2 regions of the Dehalococcoides sp. THU4 genome follow, and region 2 is predicted to be linked to the other one. Evidence: riboswitches for the same ligand, from Rfam matches in the RefSeq annotation. Region 2 holds a riboswitch; the other holds the start of a gene.

Region 1 (7,749 bases), 430 kb from region 2:
CTTAATTTTATTCCGTCCAGACTGTCTGCCTTGTGCATACTGATTGCCAGCTTCTTTGGGCGTTACAGCCCGGCAGGGGCATGGCGGATAATGTGGCGTGACCACGCCAAGACCCAAAGCCCCAATGCCGGCTGGCCAATGGCGACTGCGGCCGGTGCCCTTGAAGTTTGTCTGGAAAAAGTGGGACACTATTCTTTAGGGGATAATATCAGGGAGCTTGTTCCCCAAACTATCAGCCGTTCGCTGCTGCTTATAAACAGTGCGGCCTTTATCTGGGTTTTAATAAGCGCAGGAGTGATTTATTTTGTCCGTATCGCCTAAGCCGCAGGTAGAAAAATTAAAGCCGTGTTACCACGGCGGGCCGAACTATGCCGAGCTTAGAAAACTGGGTATCAGCCCGGATGCGGTTATGGATTTTTCGGTAAGCTCAAATCCCTATCCGGTACCTGTTGAGCTTAAAAATGCCCTTTGCTCTCTGGTGATTGACCGCTACCCTGATTCAGATTCTGCCGAACTAAAAGAATACCTGGCGGGCAGGCTTTCGCTTAAGCCCGAAAACCTGATTATGGGCAACGGTTCTATGGAAATTATCCGTCTGGTTGCCGGGGCGTATTTCGGGGTGGGGGATACGGTTTTAATACTTAAACCCACCTTCGGGGAATATGAACTGGCAGCAGAAGTGGCCGGTGCGGATATAATTGAGCAGTGGGCAGACGAAGAAAGCGGATTCAAGTTTGATTTAGATGTGACCTGCCGTCTTATTAAAAAACACCAGCCCAAAGCGGTATTTATCTGCAATCCCAATAACCCGACCGGGGTTTATCTTTCTAAAGCGGATATTGAAAAAGTGCTGAGCGCCTGCACTGATACCCTGCTGGTGCTGGACGAAGCTTATATAGCCTTTGCTGAAGGCGGCTGGAATTCAACAGATTTGCTTGAAACGGGCAATATTATAGTTATCCGCTCTATGACCAAAGATTGCGCTTTGGCCGGGCTGAGGCTTGGTTATGGCATGGCTTCGGCGGAGATAATAACCAACCTTAAAAAGGTCTGTCCGCCGTGGAATGTTAATGCTGCCGCCCAGAAAGCCGGGCTTGTTTGCCTGTGTCACCCCAGCTATCTGGCGGAATCTGAGAAAAAGATAAAGGCCTCTAAGGAGTATCTCAGGCAGGGTTTTGCAGGCTTGGGCTTTAGAGTGCTGCCCTCCGAGACCAATTTTTTCCTGCTGAAAGTGAAAAAGGCCGCGGATTTCCGTTCGGCACTCCTTAAGCACGGGCTTATGGTGCGGGACTGCACTTCATTCGGTTTGCCGCAGTATGTCCGCATTGCTCCCCGCACCCAAAGTGAGTGTGAACGCCTGCTTGCGGTTGCGGCTGAATTGAAAAGTAAGTCTGAGATTTATCCAGCCTGATTGACTGGCAGGGTTTTGTCTGATATAGTTTTTAATGGTGATTAGCAAACGGAACACGGTTTGAATCCGTGGCGGTCCCGCCGCTGTAACCGGGGACTCTGGTTTCTTAAAGCACTTTTTGTGCGGCCACTGTCAGGGCAGTACCCTGATGGGAAGGGCGGAACCGGGGGATAATCCGGAAGCCAGAAGACGTGTTAACACCAAACCGGATACCTGATGGTAAAGGGGCCGGCTCATCTTGAAGATATTTTGAGATGTGCCAGCCCCTTTTTTATTTGGGCAGGCGCCAGAGGAGGATAAACTGAGCATAGCCTGAGATACCACTATGGATATTATGACCAAAGTTTTTAATATAGGAGTTTTAAAAATATGGAACTATTAAATGCAACACTGGCAAAGATACACGGGCTTGATAAAGAGGCCATGACCAAGGCTCAGGCCCATCAGGATATCCTGACTAAACCACAGGGTTCTTTAGGCAAGCTGGAAGCAATTGCGGTTCAGCTTGCAGGCATTCAGGGGGATGCCAAGCCCCAAACTGCTCGCAAAGCCATTATAACTATGGCTGGCGACCACGGTATTATTGATGAAAAGTTTCACAACTGGCCCAAAGAAGTAACCGCCCAGATGCTGCAAAATTTCGCCCATGGCGGTGCCGCCATAAATGTCCTTTCCAGACAGGTGGGGGCGCGTAATGTGGTGGTTGCTTTGGGGGTGGCCACCCCCATGGCGGAAGACCCGAATATAATCAACCGCAATATTGCCCCCGGTACCAATAACATGGTTTACGGTCCGGCTATGACCCGCGAGCAGGCGGTAAAAGCTATTGAAACAGGTATAGAGATTGTAAACGCCGAGGTTAAAAAAGGGCTGGATTTGGTAGGTACCGGTGATATGGGTATCGGCAATACTTCCCCCTCCGCCGCTATTTGCTCTGTTATTACCGGGCGGTCACTTGAAGAGGTAACCGGGCGGGGTACCGGTGCTTCAGACGAGCAGATGAAGCTGAAACGCAACGCCATTGCCAAGGCAATTTCCCTTAACAAACCCAATGCCCAAGATGCGCTGGATGTGCTGTCCAAGGTGGGCGGCTATGAAATAGGCGGTCTGGCAGGAGTAATACTGGGTGCGGCAGCTAACAGAGTGGGGGTGGTTGTAGACGGATTTATTTCAGGTGCGGCGGCACTTATTGCGTATACTATCTGCCCGCAGGCAAAGGACTTTATGTTTGCCGCTCACCAGTCGGTAGAGCCGGGACACCGTATTTTGCTTGAACACATGGGGCTGGATGCTATTTTGAAAATGGATATGCGCCTGGGTGAAGGTACAGGTGCCGCCCTTGCCATGAATATTATTGAAGCATCCAACCGTATCCAGCACGAGATGGCCTCTTTTGCAGATGCCGGGGTTTCCGAAAAGCAAAGTTAGGTGTATTCTGGTATAATCCCGGTTTGAGGAAATATATATGGGTTCATTCTTAGCGGCTTTCCGCTTTCTTACCAATATACCTGTCCCCTGGCTGAAAGAAGACTGGCAGGGGGAGAAGTCACATCTGGATTTTGCCCGCTCACTTGGCTTCTACCCCCTGGTGGGTTTAATTGTCGGGTTGATACTGGCCGTTTTGGGCTGGGTTTTCAGCCTTTTTTTACCAGATGTACTTACAGCCGCTTTGCTGACAGTAAGCCTGGTGGTGATTACCGGCGGTTTGCATCTTGACGGCCTGACAGATACCTTTGACGGTATTGCCGCCGGCCACAAGTCATTTGAACGCGCCCAGGAGGTAATGCATTTGCCGGGGGTGGGGGCTATCGGGGTACTTGCGGCAATCTGCCTGTTACTTTTAAAGTTTGCCGCTATCGTTAGCCTTCCTTCAGGTGGTTTCATAACCGGGCTTATCCTGTTTCCTGTAATCAGCCGCTGGGCTATGGTCTATGCGGTGGTTTGTTACCCGTATGTCAGGTCACAGGGTTTGGGCAAAGAGCTTAAGGGCGGGTCTGCAAAAGCCAGCTTGTGGCTTGCTACCATTTTCTGTCTGGCAGTCTGTGTAATACTGGGCGGCTGGGCAGGGTTGCTGGCTATGTTCGGCAGCTGGCTGCTGGTTATGTATCTGGCATCTTTCTTCAGACGCAGGCTTGGCGGACTAAACGGGGATACTTACGGCTCAATTAACGAATTTACCGAGGTAGCGGCGCTGATATTTATAGTGGCCTTGTCCGGGTATTTCAGTTGAAACAGAGGGAGTTTATAGCATGAAACTGATACTGGTGCGTCACGGGGAGACCGAAACAGATAACTGCCGCCGTTACTGGGGGCATAGTGATATCGGCCTTTCAGACTCCGGCCATGCTCAGGCTAACTCCCTGCGGGAATATTTGTCTGCAGTCAGGATAGATGCCATTTATTCCAGTCCTCTTAAGCGCTGCATGGAAACTGCTGAAACCATTGCCTACGGGCGGCCTCTTTCAGTCAATAAAAATAATGACTTGAAGGAAATAGATTTCGGGCGGGTAGAGGGCCTTACCTACGATGATGTTTTAGAACGCTACCCGGATATTGCCCAGAAATGGGCTGATGGCAGCTTTGACGTGCATTTCCCGGACGGGGAAGGCATGGAACATTTTGCCCAGCGGGTTGTTAAATTTGTAAAAATGCTCTCCAAGCACCGGGAGGATGAGACTTTATTGCTGGTGGGGCACGGGGGTGTTTTCCGTATCCTTATCTGCCATTTTCTGGGCATTGATTACAAACACTGGTGGCAGTTTACGCTGGGTGTTGGCTCGGTAACTGTTCTGGATATTTACCCTGAGGGGTCTATACTGGAAAAACTGAACGACAAGTCCCACTTGGGCTGATTTTTAACTTTTGTTCAGGCAGGGCGTTTTATAATACCGGAGGGTCATTAAAATGAATTATTTACTTATCGGCGGTGCCCGCAGCGGCAAAAGCAGTTATGCTGAGGAACTGGCCAAGTCTATAGGCGGCAATATTGTGTTTGTGGCAACAGCCGAAGCCGGTGATGATGAAATGAAAACCCGTATCCTGCGGCATCAGCAGGCCCGTCCGCCTGAGTGGGGTCTTATAGAGGCCAGTCTGGGGGTGGGTGAAAAAATAATTGCCCAGGGAAATAATGCCGATGTGATTATACTGGACTGCATTACCCTGCTGGTAAATAACATAATGTGCCGGTATATGCTTGAACATGGTGATGAGCTTACCGGTGATGCGGCTGACTATCTGGATGCGGCAGTTAAAAAAGAAATAAACGATGTTATAAAAGCTATGGAAAAGACGGGTGCGTCATTTATTGTGGTGACCAATGACGTGGGTGCGGGGCTTATCCCGCCCAATGCCATGGCCAGAATTTACCGGGATTTGCTGGGCAGGGCAAACCAGATGCTGGGTGCATATGTGGAATATGTGTACCTTATGGTGGCCGGACTGCCCATGCAGGTTAAGCCTTTGCTCCGCTAGGGGCAGTTTTATAGTAAACAGAATATGAAAAACCCCCGCTAAAGACGGGGGTTTTTGTTTATAGGGTATTAAAAAATTTATTTCTGGAGTAACTGGTCAATCTTCTGGCTTAAGGCAGATTCGGGTACTGCACCTACCACCATGTCAGCTACCTGACCTCCCTTGAAAAACAGCAGGGTAGGTATGGACATAACCCGGTATTGGGCGGCAGTAGTTTTATTTTCATCTACATTCAGCTTGCAAAATTTAAACTTACCTTCGTATTTAGTAGATAATTTGTCTATTATGGGGGCTACCATGCGGCAGGGGCCGCACCACGGTGCCCAAAAATCTACCAGCACGGGCTTATCTGATTTTAGTACCTCGGCCGCAAAACTCTGGTCGGTTATTTCCATTACCATCTTGTTTCTCCTTAGTGTATATTCCTGTCTCTTTTAATACTACTTTGAGGTTCATTTGCTGTCAAGGCGGCCTGAAACTGGCATCAGGCTTTAAACCTCATTATCCTCCAGGTTGCCGGAATTTGGTACGGCTACTGTTACCATGGTACCTACCTCCGGTTTGGACTGGATGGAGAGCCGCCCGCCAATAAGCTGTGCCCGTTCCTGCATACCGGTCAGTCCCAGTTTGCCCAGAGCGGCCAAATCTCCCACCCGTTCCGGCAGCAAAAACCCCCTGCCGTTATCTTTTATGGTCAGGGTGGCTTTGTATTTGCCGAAGTCTATATAAACCCAGGCTTTGGTTGCCTGAGCGTGCTTGCCTACGTTACGCAATGACTCCTGGACTATACGGAATAACACCAGTTCGGTTTCGGGGGCAAAACGGCGGATTTCCCCGTTTACATCTATATCAATATTTATGCCGAAGTGCTTTGAAAGGTCAGGTATCAGCCATTCCAAAGCCGGAATCAACCCCAAATCATCCAGTACCGAAGGCCGTAAATCCTGGGCAAAACGGCGGACTTCACTTAAGGTGCGGTTTACGTGGTTCTGCAGCTCTTCCAGTTCAGCCAGATTGTCTTCGCCCAGATTGGGGTTTTGGGTAACAAAGCGGTCTATGGCTCGTGATATGACAATCAGGTCCTGAGCGGTATCATCGTGCAGCTCCTGGGCAATACGGCGGCGTTCGTCTTCCTGGGCTATAGTGATTTGTTTAAGATAAAAACGCAGGTTTTGCTGCATACGCTGAAGTTCGCGCTGGGCGGTTTCCATTTTTAGGTAAGCCTGCTGGCGGTGTTTTTTATCAGTCTCATAGCTTTCCAGCCAGAGGTTTACTACCAGCCCGATGATAATAATGCCGATAATTTCAATAATATCATCAGGGGTGACCGTATCAGTCACGAAAATATTCGGAATAATAATAGCAATAGCCAGTACCAGGGAGAGAAGTCCCGGTCTTAAGCCAAATACCAGAGCGGTGTAGGTAACCGGCAGCAGCATTATAAGCCGTCCTACCGAATGGCGGGTCAGGTACAGAAAAGAATCAGGTTCTATCTGGCCGATAAAGGGCAGTAGCTGGGGGTAATGCAGGAAAAAACCGCCGGTAAACAGCAGTATCAGTATCCAGATATGCACATTGGCAAATAATCTGGGCAGGCGGCGGATTTGGCTGTAGAAGAAACTAAATACTTTTTTCATAGGGTAATATCAAGTTCTAGGGCAAATCTTCCATAATAAACCAGCCGCGTTTAAGCCCGTAGAGAATAGCTTCAGTCCGCGACCCTACGGATAACTTTTTGAAAATATTGGAGAGATGGGTCTGAATGGTGCGGTTGGATAAATAAAGCTGGTCGGCTATATCTTTGTTGCTGACACCCCGGGCAGCCATCTTAAGCACTTCTATCTCGCGGTCGGTAAGCGGGTTTACGGCTGAAACCTCTTCTGTTTTAGTGGCTTTGTTAATCAGCTGGTCAATAACCCGGCGGGTGGTAGAGGGCTGAAGTACTGATTCTCCGGCATATACAGCCCGGATAGCTTCCAGCAGCTGGGTACCTTTAACATTTTTCAGCAGAAAGCCGGCTGCGCCTGCTTCCAGTATGGCCAAAATGTATTGTTCAGATTCGTAGACGGTAAGTATAAGTATGGCCGTGGTGGGCAAAAGCTGTTTTATTTGTTTGGTGGCCTCAATCCCGTTTAAGCGGGGCATGGCAATATCCATAACAACTACGTCAGGGTGAACCTTCATGGACATTTCCACTGCCTCAACCCCGTCTGAGGCTTCGCCGACGACCATCATGCCGGATTCGCGCTGGATAAGCTCACGCGTGCCCTCACGCACAATTACGTGGTCATCTGCCAAAAGCACCTTTATCATCTGGGTAGTTTGCATTTCATTTCCCTCGTTCTAATTATATACTCAGGACTGGGCTGCTTCAACGCATTTATCAGACGGCATATCTTCAAGGGGTTTTTTGGCTGAGCCTGTGGCCAAGGTTCTGGCAGATTTCGGTAATGGCTTCAGTATCCAGATAATGTGAAATGGAGCGGTCAAAAATAATATTGCCCTCCGGGGGGAATTCATCGTCTCCCTGCCAGAATACCAGCCAGAGGGGCAGTCGGGGCAGGGCTTGAAATAAGAAACTCATATCAGCCTGGTCTGTTTTTTCACCGCCTAGTGACAGAGCGGATAAGCTCAGTTTAGCCCTATCTGCGGTATAAAGGGCTATCAGCCCTTTGAGCACTCTGTTATAGAAAACAGGCTGGTAGTTGGCACCCTCAGGCAGTTCTTTAAAGCTTATCTGTTCGTGCAGAACCGGTGTCCCGTCTGCCTTTAGCAGGTAATGCAGTATCAGGGCTTCTTCACGCAGGGACAGGTCTGTATCAGGGCTGGTTACGGCTGCGTTCCGGGTGTCTACCTTTACCTTAAAC
Region 2 (7,749 bases):
CTGGAACTTCTGTGTGTACGCCCGGACGGAACGGAATATTTCTGCCAGATAAGCGGAGCGGTACTGCGTGATTACTCAGGTGAAATCCAGGGCATAATAATACTCAGTGCGGATATTACCGAACACAAGAAACTGGAACAGCAGCTTATCATGACTGACCGTATGGCCTCGGTAGGTGAGCTGGCTTCCGGTCTGGCCCACGAGATAAACAACCCCCTTACCGGCATTGTCGGCTTCAGTGAACTTTTGCTGATGAATGAACTGGAAGAATCAGTCAAAGAAGATGTCCAGACTATTCACCGCGAAGCCCTGCGGGCGGCTGAAGTAGTCCGCAATCTGCTCACTTTTGCCCGTCAGCAAACCCCTACCCGCGAAGCCGGTGATATAAACCTGAGCATTCAGAAGGTGCTTGAACTGCGCAAACATGACCACCGGATAAATAATATCCGCTGCATAACCGAACTGGACCCCGACCTGCCGCGGGTAATGCTGGACGTCTTCCAGATACAGCAGGTACTGATAAATATTATTATCAACGCAGAGTTCTTCCTGCGCCTTAAGGAGCACCCCCAGATAACCATAAAAACCAGCCGCCGCAAAGGTTATGCGGTAATCAGTATTTCAGATAACGGCCCCGGCATCAGCCCTGAAAATATCAAACGTATTTTTGACCCTTTCTTTACCACCAAAGAGGTAGGTAAGGGTACCGGACTGGGGCTTTCCATCTGCCATGGCATTATTGAAGAACACCATGGCAGAATATCAGCGGAAAGCACCCCCGGCAACGGGGCTACTTTCCGTATAGAACTGCCGTTTGCAGATATTAAACCGGCCTCAACCGCTGACAGCATCAGCCCAAGCACCGGTTAATCTTCTAATACGTATTAAACACGTATATTAAGGCATCCCGGGTTAAATCTCTACCGCAAGCCAAGCGGGCTTGCCAAAAAACAGCGCCGTGATTTGCGCTTGGCTGACTTTTACCCCCCAAATAAATACCCTTAGCTGACCTTTGTTCCGTCCAGTTCAGCCAGCAGGCTGTCCAGCCGGGCAAGACCGGCTTGGGGGTTGGAATTCTGGGTCTGCACCCACTGCCGGAGCTTGGCAATAGCCGCACCGGAACGGATTATCTCCGCCGCTTTAGCATAACCCTGCTGAAGGCTGTCAGCCTCACCGGCTATATAAAAAACAGGAGCAGCATTCAGACAAACCGCGTCAAAGGCAGCCCCGTTTTCACCGCCAGAAAGAATACGGAGAAGCCGCAGGGTTTCGCGTTGTTTATCCCCTGAAGTAAGAATATCCTCCATCCGGCCGGGTTTTAAACCAAAATCTGCCGGGGACAAGCTGTAGTTAATAATCTGCCCGTCTTCGCCAAGCTCGGCAATGAGGCTTTCGCCCAAAACGGAAAGTTCATCCATTCCCCGGCCGCCGGGGGCAGAGCCGTAGATAACCAGGGCTTTTTTATAACCTATCTCACGCATCACCTCGGCCACCGGCTGCAATAGTTCGGCCGAATATACCCCCCTGACCGCATAACGGGGCAAAGCCGGGTTTGCCAGCGAACCGGCAATATTAAGGGTAGTCCCGAAACGTATCTGGGAAAGAATACGGAAAAGAGCCTGGGGGTGAACCTGGGCGCTCATGCCGTTAAAAATGCCTATACCCGCCGTTTCAATACTCCGCCTGACGGTCTCCACGTCTGTTTCCACGTCAACACCCAGTGATTCCAGCATATCAATAGTCCCTAAGCTGCCGGAAAGGGCTCTGGCACCGTGTTTTGCCAGTACCACCCCGCCCGCCGCCGCCACAATGGAAGCAGCCGTGCTGATGTTAAAGGTCTTCAGGCTGTCCATGCCCGTACCGCAGTTATCCACCAAAGGTTTATTGACCAAAGGCTTAACCCTTACCGTATCCTGCTCATATATAGCTTCCCAGACACCGGCTATCTCCGGTGCTGTTTCACCCTTGGCGGTTAGGGCGGCCATAAAGGCACCCTGCTGGAGGTCAGGCTGTTCATTCCGCATTATCTGGCAGAAACAGTCTTTTACTTCCTCACGGTTAAGATTTTCCTTGGAAATAAGGCGGCTTATGACAGCCCCGAAATTTTTTACCCTGTTTTCGTCCACTTTTGTTTCCCCCTTTTTTATTAAAATTTGATAATTGTTTTAAGGCCTTTTAGCTTTTCCACCCCCAGAAAAGCCTCCTCTATATCTGAAATACCCGTTACCCGGCTGATAAGCCTTTTTACAGGTATAATCCCATCCGTTATCAGGCTAAGTGCCCGGGCATTATCCGCTGGAGTAGAGCCGTAAGAGCCGCTCAAGGCCAGCTCCCGGTAATGGATAGTGTTGGCGTCAAGGCTGAATTCAGAGCGGTCTTTAGGCAGGCCGGAAAAGAAATTTATCCGCCCGCCGGGGCTCAAAACAGAGGGCAGCTCTCCCACTTCTACCCCCGAACTGGCAATCAGAATCACATCTACCCCCGCCCCCCCGGTCTGCTCATAAACCCCCTGTTTAAGGCTGGTCTTTGCCAAATCTATCACCCCGTCAGGGCAGGCCAGTTCCGCCCCACACACCCTGTCAGGCAGGACTTCGGCCATAAGCACCTTTTCCGCCCCGTTATGCCGGGCGAGCATGGCCTGTAAAAGACCTAAAGGCCCAGCCCCCAGCACCAGCACCCGATCTCCGTCCCCCACCCGGCTAACAGACTGACTGTGGATACAGCTGGCAAGCGGCTCTGCCAGAGAGGCTTCTTCGTCTGAAACATTCCCAGGTATTATGTTAAGCCCGCCAGGCAGGCTTTCAGGGGGAAGTGCCATATATTCGGCCAAGCCCCCGTCATAATTAAAACCTATTATTTTCACCTGCCCGCACAAATTCTCCCTGCCCTGCAGGCAAAGCGGGCAAACCCCGCAGGCAATACCCGGATAAACCTGCACCCTGTCACCCGCCTTGAAATCAGGGTGTTCAGAGCAGGCTACCACAGCGGCTATTTCATGCCCCAGTATCCGGGGATACTTAAGGTCACGGTGTCCCCGCCGGAACATCTTTACGTCTGTGCCGCAGATTGCACAGCAGGCTACCTCCAAGAGCACACCACCCTTGGGGCAGGACGGAGTGTCCACCTCCGCCAGGCTAAGTTTAGCCGGTTCTTCCAGCAAGACCGCTTTCATATTTCCCCCCATAATAAAAAATCCCCAAACCACCAAGGTTTGAGGATTAAAAAAAATAAAACCCCAAACCTTTCGGCTCAGGGATTTACCATTTCCCACGGCCATTTTCCGCGAAACTCTATACCGGCAGATATTCTGGCTTACGGCTCAACCTACTCACCGGGCCTTCCCGCTTCATTTTAATGAAACAGTGGCGTATTCCAGTTTTCGTCCCCGTATACAGCGGCGGGACCGCACCTGATTCTAACAGGCTTCCCTTTTAAGCTTTTGTTACAAAGCACCGGCAGACCATATTCAATTAGACTTGATTTTAATTAGTTATTTCTGTTTTGTCAATACTTATTTTAGCCGCATTTTGCCCAAAAAACAGCTGCTTTAAAAGCCGGGTGGATAAAGAATTAAATGGGTGGTAGAATAGAGCAGTTTGGCTCACAGGTGAGCTTGCAGATTGACAATGTACTATATGTTGCAAGTATAATATCAGGAACTAGGTCTTTTAAATATCGGCTTAAATATTTTGTAGAAGAGACATATATGGCCAAAACAAAAGCACCTGCAGACAAAATGGAACCGGCTGAAGAAATCAAACAGGACGGCAAGGTAGTTTCTACCAAGCGTACCGCCGGCAGTGAGTTTTTCTGGACACAGAGCCGCTGCACCGGATGTAACCGCTGTGCCAGCATCTGCCCGGTAGATGCTATCAAACTGGATAGGGATAAGACACCCACCAAACGGGTCGGCACCGCTCCCTGCACCCGCGCCTGCCCCGCCGGATTGGATATCCCCCGCTATGTCCGCTTTGTAGCTGAGGGCAACGCCCCGGCTGCCACTGCTGTTATGAGAGAGAAAATACCCTTCCCTTCAGTGTGCGGTTATGTCTGTTTCCACCCCTGTGAACTGGAGTGCCAGCGCCAGAAATTTGACGAGCCTATTGCTATTCGGGCTTTAAAGAGATATGCCGCTGAAAATGACGACGGCAGTTGGAAAAATAACCTTAAAATTGCCCCTTCCACCGGCAAAAAGGTAGCTATTATCGGTTCCGGCCCGGCCGGACTTACCTCAGCCTACTTTTTGACCCTGCTGGGGCACGAAGCAACTATATTTGAATCCATGGAATACGCCGGCGGCAAGATGTTTTACAGTATACCAGAGCATCAGCTGCCCAAAGATATACTCAATAAAGAAATTAAGGCCATCACCGACCTGGGCGTAACTATCCATACCTCCTGCCAGGTGCAGTCCGTACAGACCCTGTTCAAACAGGGATACGATTCGGTCCTCCTTTCCACCGGCGTACTCGGTCTGGACGAAGGGCTGCTCCTTCCCTGTGATGAAACCGTTGAATCAGACCTGATGCAGGGCAGTGATTTCCTTAAGAATATAAAATCATCCACCAAAGAAAGTCTGGGTGACAAAGTAGTAATAATAGGCGGCGGCATTGAAGCTTACAACAGTGCCTTTGCCGCTAAGAGCCTGGGGGTCTCAGAGGTGCATCTGGTTTGCAGCCGCCACGCCGGCAGCAAGGAAGCCTCCCCGGAGGAAGTAGACCGGGCTATAGATGCAGGTGTGACTGTTCATCCATCACTGGATTTTGCAAAGCTGGTCAGGCTGGACGGCAAAATTGAGGGAGTGGAACTTTTCCGTATCCGCTCTTACGGATATGACAAAGAAAATAAACTCCATTATGAGATAATAAATGATACACACCGCTTTATAGCGGCAGATACAGTTATCACTACGGTTACTTCCAATGAAAAACCGGGGGCGGATTATCTTTCCGTAGTCCAGCCCGGCGTATTTGCCGCCGGTGACGGCATCAGCGGTGCCCGCTCGGTCATTGAGGCTATGGCCGCCGGACGTTCGGTAGCCGGTCTGATTGACAAATATCTGGGGGGCGAAGGCAATCTGGATGAGACTCTGGCCCCGCCTGAAAAAAATATCAAACCCCTTAACGAACCTAAGGGTCAAAACCGCTCTCAGGTAGAGCTTAGTCTGGTAAAACAGGCCGGCGGTGACAAAGTGGAGATTGAAAAAACTCTGTCTCCCGAAGCTGCCAAGAAGGAAGCCCAGAGATGTCTGCGGTGTGATATTGTTCATCAGGTACATGACTATAGTCTGGATACCTCCAGCTGCACCTACTGCGGACGGTGCGTAGACGCCTGCTACTGGGATGCCATTACCAGCGGTTACGGTTATGAAGCCGCCGCCAAGAAACGCAAGGCAGAGATAACCGCTCTGGAGGAAAAGAATGGCGTTTACAACTACGCTATCCGGATTCTGCCTGTTGCCATAGGCCTTATGATAATAGCTGCCGCTGTGGCTAAACTTTTCTAATAGCAGATAATTCATAGCATTTGCAGACTGCCGGCTTTAAAACCCGGCAGTTTTTTTGTACCCGGATTTAGCTCTAAAGGCTTGATAACCCCGGTGAAATAAAGCATAATTCTGGGTGAAGGAAGGCAGATAACATGAAACAGCTGACTGATGACGAAATCTACCGTATTGCCCAGAAAAGGGTCAAGGAAAAGAAGGATTTTTACAATCACCTGTCGGTTTATATAGTGATAAACCTGATGCTTATAGGTATCTGGGCATTTACCGGCAGTTCATACCCCTGGTTTATTTTTCCCCTGGGGGGCTGGGGTATCGGGCTGATTTTTCACTTCCTGAGTGTTTTCGGCTTCATGCGTGACGAAAGTGACTGGGAAAACAAGGAAATCCAGAAAGAGATTGGGCGTTTAAAGAAAAACCTTTAAACGCCGGTTATCTCATCTTCATCAATTTCAGCCGGAAGCTGGGTCAGAGCGGCAACCGCCGCAATAGCGGCAATCCTCCGGGTATCGTCAAATATTTCGGACAGCTTCTCTTCCAGCGGCTGTTCTTCACTCATGATACGCTTCATCTCATCAAGCAGGGTGGTTTCTTTTTCAATGAAATGGGTATGCAAATTCCCGGCCACAAAATTGGGATTAACCAGAACCGCCTTATGGAAGGGGATATTGGTCTTAACCCCTACTATAATGTATTCGTAAAGGGCGCGCCGCATACGGGCTATGGCTTCTTCGCGGGTGCGTCCCCAGACAATCAGCTTGGATATCATGGGGTCATACAGGTAAGGTATGTTATAGCGGGTATGAACGCCGCTGTCCACCCGCACTCCGATACCGCCGGGTGAACGGTAACCCTTCAGTTTGGCCGCCGAGGGGGCAAACTCATTCAAGGGGTCTTCGGCGTTTATGCGGCACTCTATAGCCCAACCCCGCATATGAACGTCTTCCTGTTTGAAAGAAAGCTCATCTCCGGAGGCTACCATTATCTGTTCTTTGACTATATCTATGCCGGTAACCATTTCGGTAACAGGGTGTTCCACCTGCACCCGGGTATTGGCTTCAAGGAAGTAAAACTGGCCGTTTGAAAAGATAAATTCAATAGTACCGGCACCCTCATAGTTAACCCACTTGCCGGCCTTGATAGCCACTTCACCCATTTTCTTGCGGAGTTCGGGGGTAATAACCGGTGAAGGGGCTTCTTCAATAAGTTTCTGATAACGCCGCTGGATAGAACATTCCCTCTCACCCAGATAAACCACATTCCCCTGTGAATCACCCATTATCTGTATCTCTATATGGCGGGGATTGGATATGTATTTTTCAATATAGACTTCGGCCAGACCAAAGGTATTTCCGGCTACTTTCTGGGAGGATTCTATGGCATCTTTAAGTTCGTCCGGGCCGTTTGCCACCCGCATACCGATACCGCCGCCGCCGCCGCTGGGTTTGATAATAACCGGGTAACCGATAGCCGCGGCCGCTTCGGTGGCCTGCTCAATACCGGAAACACAGCCTTCGGTGCCGGGCAGTACCGGCACACCCGCCTTTTTCATTTCACGTCTGGCGGCAATCTTGTTGCCCATCAGCTCTATAACCCGGCTGCTGGGGCCTATAAACTTGATGCCGGCCTTTTCCAGAGCCAGTGCAAAACCGGGGTTTTCAGATAAAAAACCGTATCCGGGGTGAACCCCGTCTACCCCCGCTTTTTTGGCAGCCGAGACTATCTTTTTTATATTCAGATAGCTCTCAGACAGCTGGGAAGGGCCGATATGATAAGCTTCGTCTGCATACTTTACAAAAAGAGCGCCTTTGTCAGCATCCGAATAAACGGCAACAGTCTTTATGCCCAGCTCACGGCAGGCACGCATAATGCGTATGGCTATCTCACCCCTGTTGGCAACCAGTATTTTATTTAGCATCTGGCTCAATCACCATAATTACGTCTTTGCTGCCCACCACTTCGCCCTCGTAAGCATATATCTCTGAAACTACCCCGCTGACAGCGGCGGTAACATCATTTTCCATCTTCATAGCCTCAATGGTGGCCACCACTTCACCTTCGCTAACCTTGTCCCCTTCCTTCACCTTCAGTGAAAGAAGCATACCCTGCATGGGGGAGACAACCGCCCCGGGATGTGAGGCCGTAGGCTTGGCAGCTTTGGGGGCTTCGCCAACCGCACCGGCCTTAGCGGAAACCTTGACCGTAAAGACTTCTCCGTCTACCTCAACGCTGTATTCAGCCGAACC

The links. A riboswitch is a leader RNA that binds a small molecule or an ion and turns the genes downstream of it on or off. The one in region 2 is predicted to bind cobalamin.
Region 1: linked by a shared signal. The riboswitch ahead of cobT (nicotinate-nucleotide--dimethylbenzimidazole phosphoribosyltransferase) and the one ahead of ACE6F3_RS03270 (zinc-dependent dehydrogenase) in region 2 are both predicted to bind cobalamin.

What each region holds. Positions count from the first base shown of each region.
Region 1 is NZ_CP171266.1:1,035,521-1,043,269, forward strand. It holds gene ACE6F3_RS05480 (cobalamin biosynthesis protein) at 1-321, shown strand, start outside; gene ACE6F3_RS05485 (histidinol-phosphate transaminase) at 305-1,411, shown strand; cobalamin riboswitch at 1,427-1,625, shown strand; gene cobT (nicotinate-nucleotide--dimethylbenzimidazole phosphoribosyltransferase) at 1,781-2,839, shown strand; gene cobS (adenosylcobinamide-GDP ribazoletransferase) at 2,877-3,641, shown strand; gene cobC (alpha-ribazole phosphatase) at 3,661-4,263, shown strand; gene cobU (bifunctional adenosylcobinamide kinase/adenosylcobinamide-phosphate guanylyltransferase) at 4,316-4,882, shown strand; gene trxA (thioredoxin) at 4,960-5,283, opposite strand; gene ACE6F3_RS05515 (sensor histidine kinase) at 5,374-6,519, opposite strand; gene ACE6F3_RS05520 (response regulator transcription factor) at 6,536-7,210, opposite strand; gene ACE6F3_RS05525 (DUF3786 domain-containing protein) at 7,281-7,749, opposite strand, start outside.
Region 2 is NZ_CP171266.1:607,540-615,288, reverse strand. It holds gene ACE6F3_RS03280 (PAS domain S-box protein) at 1-870, shown strand, start outside; gene trpD (anthranilate phosphoribosyltransferase) at 1,002-2,126, opposite strand; gene ACE6F3_RS03270 (zinc-dependent dehydrogenase) at 2,147-3,172, opposite strand; cobalamin riboswitch at 3,280-3,472, opposite strand; gene ACE6F3_RS03265 (FAD-dependent oxidoreductase) at 3,707-5,506, shown strand; gene ACE6F3_RS03260 (2TM domain-containing protein) at 5,641-5,928, shown strand; gene ACE6F3_RS03255 (acetyl-CoA carboxylase biotin carboxylase subunit) at 5,925-7,421, opposite strand; gene oadA (sodium-extruding oxaloacetate decarboxylase subunit alpha) at 7,411-7,749, opposite strand, start outside.